DNA from 2 places in the Bacillus sp. NP247 genome. Region 1 is predicted to be linked to the other one. Evidence: a T-box and tRNA genes for the amino acid it is inferred to sense, from the RefSeq annotation. Region 1 holds a T-box; the other holds one or more tRNA genes.

Region 1 (3,424 bases):
CAGCAACTGCTGTTGATAATGAAGAGTTAAACCAACCACGATATTGGTCAGATCCTTCTAAATATAAATCTGCTGGACGTTGTAAATCATCACGCTCTTCTAATACCGCTTGGTGAGAAGAACCTGAATCAAACCATACATCCATAATATCTGTTTCTTTACGGAATTCACCATTTGGGCTACCTGGATGTGTAAATCCTTCTGGTAATAAATCTTTCGCTTCACGCTCGAACCATACGTTAGAGCCGTGTTCACGGAATAAATCTGCTACATTGCTAATTGTTTCATCTGTAATAATTGGGTCTCCATTTTCCGCATAAAATACTGGAATTGGTACACCCCATGCACGTTGACGAGAAATACACCAATCACCACGGTCACGAACCATATTATGAAGACGAGTCTCACCCCATGCTGGCACCCATTTCGTTTCTTCAACAGCTTGTAATAATTCTTTACGGAATGCTTCAATAGATGCAAACCACTGTGCTGTTGCACGGAAAATAATTGGCTTTTTCGTTCTCCAATCATGTGGGTATGAATGCGTAATAAATGTTAATTTTAGTAACGCGCCTACCTCTTCTAATTTTTCCGTAATTGGTTTATTAGCTTTATCATAGAATAAGCCTTCAAATCCAGGTGCTTCACTTGTTAATACACCTTTATCATCAACTGGGCAAAGAACTTCTAAACCATATTTCTTACCAACAAGGAAATCGTCTTCCCCGTGTCCAGGTGCTGTATGAACACAACCTGTACCAGCATCTGTCGTAACGTGCTCCCCTAGCATAACTAATGAGTCACGATCGTAGAATGGGTGTTTTGCAACTGTATACTCAAGTTCGCTACCTTTTACCGTTTTCACAACTTCAGCATTTTCCCATTCTAACGTTTTTTCAACTGTCTCAAATAGTTCAGAAGCAATAATATATTTCTCATCATTTACTTTCACAATAGCGTATTCAAGTTCTGGATGAACAGAAATACCTAAGTTAGCAGGTAACGTCCAAGGTGTTGTTGTCCAAATAATGAACTTCTCATCACCTTCTAATACGTTCTTTCCGTCTTTTACAGGGAATGCTACGTAAATAGATGCTGATTTTTTATCTTGGTATTCAATTTCAGCTTCTGCTAAAGCAGATTCACTTGTTGGAGACCAATAAACAGGTTTCTGACCTTTATAGATATAACCCTTCTTCGCCATGTCACCAAACACTTTAATTTGCTGTGCTTCATAAGCAGGCTCTAAAGTAATGTATGGATTATCCCAATCTGCACGTAAACCTAGACGCTTAAATTGTTCACGTTGACGTTCTACTTGTTCATATGCATATTCTGCGCATAACTTACGGAACTCAGCAACTGTCATTTCTTTACGCTTTACACCTTTATTCGTTAAAGCTTGTTCAATTGGTAAACCGTGCGTATCCCAACCTGGCACATATGGTGCACAGTATCCTGTCATTGATTTAAAACGAACAATAAAGTCTTTTAACACTTTATTTAGTGCGTGTCCCATATGAATGTCACCATTTGCATATGGAGGTCCATCATGTAGTACAAATAAAGGACGACCTTTTGTATGTTCTTGCACTTTTTCATAAATATTCATTTCAGCCCATTTTTCTTGCATTGCAGGCTCGCGTTTCGGTAAATTTCCACGCATTGGGAACTCTGTTTTTGGCATTAATAATGTATTTTTGTACTCCATGCTCAATTCCTCCTTAAATATATAAACGACAGACCTTAAAAAAGGGAATAAAAAAGAGACCTCTCATCCCCAAAAAGGGACGAGAAAGTCTCCCGCGGTACCACCCTAGTAGATCCTATACAAATGCATAAGGTCCTCTTTATATTCTTAACGCGAATATACGCCTACGCTTACTCCATTTGTTCAGCGCGGAACTCCAGGGTGATATTCCCATTATCTCCTTATCCTGAGCTTACACCATCCTCAGTTCGCTATATAAGGTATGAAAAAGGTACTTATCCCTATCTTCGTTTTTCTTAATAAATATGTTGTTTAAAATTATATGTAATAATGAGAAAAACGTCAAGCTTACACTGTTTCTTCTTTTTTCAACAGCTCGTCCACTTCGTCTTCTAATTCAATTAGTTTATCCCAATCATCGTTGTTTAACATTTCAAGTTGTGTTTCTAATAACATACGGAAACGAGTTCGGAATACTTTCGCTTGTTTCTTCAACTCTTCAATATCAAAAGCAACTTTTCTTGATTTCACTAACGCTTCATTAATGATACGATCTGCATTTTTTTCTGCTTCACGTACAATTAATTTCGCTTCTTTTTGTGCATTACGCTTCACTTCTTCAGCAGCTTCTTGTGCGACAATAATAGATTTGTTCAACGTATCTTCAATATTAGAAAAATGATCTAACTTTCCTTCTAATTGTGCAACCTTTTCTTCTAAAGTTTTTTTCTCACGAATGACTAATTCATAATCTTTGATGATTTGATCAAGAAACTCATTTACTTGATCTTCATCGTAGCCACGAAATCCGCGACCAAATTCTTTGTTATGAATATCTAATGGTGTTAACGGCACAACGCCACCTCCAAGTAGTTATCTAAATTTCCTCTTTCAATTATATCTTTTCTTCGACAAAATAAGAGAATTTCCTTCTAAAAAACCAATCATTTTAGTATACCATACAAAACTCTCCATTTGTCGCGCTTCGTTTTACCTTCTACAGAAAATAATTTACTTCGTCCATACCCTCTAACCGAGAAAACATCCCCCGGAAAACATTCATACGAAGTTTGCTCTACTGTTTTCCAATTGACTTTTACTAAGCCACCTTTTATAAGAGGCTGTACCTTCTGCCTAGATATATGCAGCATTTCAGCTAATAAAACATCTAGACGAAGTGACGAAACTGTTCCAGATTTTTCTCCCCACTTTTCACCTACACGCAAAATTTTCTCTACTTGTATAGGAGCGAGTGTGACTTTCATTTTCCCTATTGATTGTAAGTTCATTTCAATATAGGATACAACTTCTTTTGCAACTGCAATTTGGGCACGATCTTCTTGAAGCAAAATATCACCACATTTTTCCCTTGTTAAACCAAGTGACATGAATGCACCTAATATTTGCCTATGTTCTAGCGTGAAAAACTTGGAAGGATAGTCAATTTCTAATACTTCTACTTGAAATTCCTCTTCATTTAATTCTAGATAATCTGGATAAATTAGTGCTCTTTTCCGTTCGGCTTCAGGCATCGCACCATCAAACCGTACAGCTACATCTCCTTGCCCTATTACCATAGAAACAATTTGTTGCTGTCTTGGATCAAGAAAATCTGTTAACTTGACTTGATGGTACTCAGCAGCCTGTTTCCACTCTAATACTTTATCCACAAAGACCTCTTCATCAGGTCTAAAATGCTCGTAGATGCTCATG
Region 2 (3,424 bases), 360 kb from region 1:
TCAGCAACTGTAGCCTCAACATCATGCGTTTTTGTTGTTGTCATACTTTGTATAATTAATTCATTGTTACCGCCAATTGTTAAATTACCGACTTTAACTGGACGTGTTTTTGTACGTTGAGTCATTTCATTCACGAATTGATCGCTCTCCTTATAAAAGAAGTTTCTTATTTTAGTCCCTTACATCAATGATAGTATGTGTGAGAAAGGGCTATAGAAACCAAAGTACTCGGTTTCACTTTTACTATTGTATCAGCGCCTTTATGTAATTGACAAGGATTAAGTGATTGCTTATTGATATAACGGGAATTTATAAGACTTTCCAACTTGGATTTTTGTAGCAGATGTATTTTTATTTAATTGCTTAAAATCATCAATTACTTTTTCAATAGAAGGAATTTTTTTCTTATTAATCGCTTCTGTAATAGAAAGAACTGTATCGCCAGTTTTTACTTCGATTGCTTTATAAACTGTATCCGTTTCTGTTTCTTTCTCTTTATTTTGTTTTGCATCTGTATTTTCTTTTTTTATCGTTTGGGCAGCAGAGGTTTTTTTGTATGAACTTAACATCGGTAAAGTACCGATTTTTATGTCGTAATAAAATATATAACCGAGGACAAGCACGAATAAGAGTACACCTAATCTCTTCATATCCTTCACTCCTTTGCTAGGAATATATGCTTGTCCAAAAAAAAAATGCCTATTTAGGCATTTTTTTATAGTTCTTGTTTTTCTTTCGGTTTTGGAACTTCTTTAATTGTTAAATATAGAACGATTAAAACAACTGCAATGTAAATGAATGTTGCACCAGGTACGTTTATTTTGAATAAATCCATAATCATAAAGAAGAGTGTTGGAATTGTGTAGCTGTAAGCAGTTAATGTCCAAACTTGTTTATAAGATAATTTGCGTTGACCGCTCATCGCAGAACCGATGAAGGCAAGCAATGTAACTCCTACAAAGGTAATAAATAATTGGAACAAGTACAGTAAGACCCCAATAACGAATAATAAGATTGGATAAATACTGTCAAATAACGAAATGAAATCTTGTAAATCTTTTTTCTCAAGAGATGCGCCTAATAAGTCATTATAGGAGTATGTTTGGGTTTGACCATTTCCCATGGAGACTACTTTATCTTTTAAAACAAATAAACCTGTTTTATTTTGATATTTTTCTAAGTCTGTTGAATTTGGATCAAATACGAAAAGGGCATTTCCGTCTTCTTTTTCGATAGGTTGATCAATATCAGCTTGTAGCTCGCCGTTTTCGATTTTGAAATCAGGTAAATCTTTTTCGATTACTGTATTTACCATATTAACACCATCTTGGATGACGCTACCGTACAAGAAAGTTCTTGGAATAGTAGTGATTAGGCAAAGAAGCATAATATACAAGATGGTTTTACCGATCTTTTGAAAACGGAAAAGTGCCATATCTTTAGGCGAATATACACTTTTTGCTAGCTGTGTAAAAATGGACATAGATTCACTTCCTTTATGTATGTATAAAATCATTGTAACGTACGAATCTAGAGAAGCTCAAGATATATTATATTTACATATAGTAGAGAGGACTAAATTTCTTCTTATTAATTTACTTCTTTTAGTAGAGAAAAATACAATTGACACTTTTCTTTTGTATATGGTAAATTTATCTTACATTTTTCAAACGATATATCCGATGGGAATTTAGTTGTTTTTAATGGTACATACATAATCGTGGACCCTTAGCTCAGTTGGTTAGAGCAGACGGCTCATAACCGTCCGGTCGTAGGTTCGAGTCCTACAGGGTCCATATCCATTTCACATGTTTATTATGTCAGCAGGAAGCTTCCTTGTAGAAGGAAGTTTTTTTTACGGAATATATGAGCATTTTAATTGAAAAGAAGTGGGAATTTTGCTACTTTAATGATAGCAAGACAAAGCGATTTATTTGTTTGCACCCTATGGCAATTAGGGTAGAATGAAGTTGTAGGTCACATATGTAGTGACAATACATAAACCGGGAGGAATATAACAATGGCAAAACACGAATTACCAAATTTACCTTATGCGTATGATGCTTTAGAACCTCACTTTGATAAAGAAACAATGAACATCCATCATACAAAACATCACAACACGTATATTACAAACTTAAACGCTGCTTTAGAAGGTCATGCAGAATTAGCAGACAAAAGCGTTGAAGAATTAGTTGCAAACTTAAACGAAGTACCTGAAGCAATCCGCACAGCAGTACGTAACAATGGTGGCGGACATGCTAACCATACATTCTTCTGGACAATCCTATCTCCAAACGGCGGGGGACAACCAGTAGGCGAACTTGCAACTGCGATTGAAGCGAAATTCAGTAGCTTCGACGCATTCAAAGAAGAATTCGCAAAAGCTGGCGCAACTCGCTTCGGTTCTGGTTGGGCTTGGTTAGTAGTAAACAATGGTGAGTTAGAAGTAACAAGCACTCCAAACCAAGATTCTCCTTTAACTGAAGGTAAAACTCCAGTTATCGGTTTAGATGTTTGGGAGCATGCTTACTACTTAAATTACCAAAACCGTCGTCCTGACTACATCGGTGCATTCTGGAACGTTGTAGATTGGAACGTTGCTGAAAAACTTTACCAAGAAGCAAAGTAATTAAAGTTAATACAGCTAGAAAAAAGCTAGGATTTTCTCCTAGCTTTTTTCTATGCTCTCCTTTTACATAATTGAGCTTGTCTTTGGAAGACTAGAAGATGAAGTAAAGGAGAGTTGTGTATGAAGTGGAAACATGTAATTGGTGATGTTGAAGTGAATCGGGATTTAGTATTATTGCTCGTTATAGGAGGTTTATACACGCTCGCAATTTCTTTATCGAATACGTTTGTAAACATTTATTTATGGAAGCAAACACAAAATTATGTAAATCTGGGCTTGTATAATTTGGCCAGCGTTGTATTGCAGCCTCTAACATTTCTTGTGGGCGGGAAATTAGCGAAACGTATTGATCGCTCGATTTTATTGCGAATCGGTGTAGGCACGTTAGCTGTTTTTTTTATCGTCGTTTTAGTAGCGGGAAAAAGTGCATCTCACTATATTTTACTAATGGGAGCCCTTTTAGGAGTTGGTTATGGTTTCTATTGGCTCGCTTTTAACTTGTTGACATTTGAGATTACAGAACCAGAAACAAGAGATTTTTTTAACGGTTTTCTCGGACTTCTTACATCTTTCTCTGGAATGATTGGACCGATAGCAGCAGGATATACAATTTCACGTATGGAAAAATGGAGCGGTTATACTGTCGTTTTCTTCCTCTCGTTAATGCTATTTGCGGTTGCAGTCGTTCTAAGCTTTTTTTTATCGAAGAGGGAATGTGAAGGACGCTATGAAATTGTGCAAGTATTGAAAGAGCGGCAAGTTGATGAAAACTGGGGAAGAATTACGCGTGCT

What was found. The T-box of region 1 lies ahead of ileS2 (isoleucine--tRNA ligase). A T-box ahead of a tRNA ligase gene usually reads a tRNA of that ligase, here a tRNA-Ile.
Region 2: it encodes a tRNA-Ile, which carries the amino acid that the T-box ahead of ileS2 (isoleucine--tRNA ligase) is inferred to sense. The anticodon was not compared.

What each region holds. Positions count from the first base shown of each region.
Region 1 covers NZ_CP076653.1:1,176,212-1,179,635, forward strand. The annotation lists gene ileS2 (isoleucine--tRNA ligase) at 1-1,711, opposite strand, end outside; T-box leader at 1,784-2,008, opposite strand; gene divIVA (septum site-determining protein DivIVA) at 2,060-2,566, opposite strand; gene KPL75_RS06055 (YlmH family RNA-binding protein) at 2,656-3,423, opposite strand.
Region 2 covers NZ_CP076653.1:1,535,380-1,538,803, reverse strand. The annotation lists gene ispG (flavodoxin-dependent (E)-4-hydroxy-3-methylbut-2-enyl-diphosphate synthase) at 1-125, opposite strand, end outside; gene KPL75_RS08100 (hypothetical protein) at 291-650, opposite strand; gene KPL75_RS08095 (DUF1189 domain-containing protein) at 716-1,483, opposite strand; tRNA gene KPL75_RS08090 (tRNA-Ile) at 1,723-1,796, shown strand; gene sodA (superoxide dismutase [Mn]) at 2,021-2,632, shown strand; gene KPL75_RS08080 (MFS transporter) at 2,753-3,424, shown strand, end outside.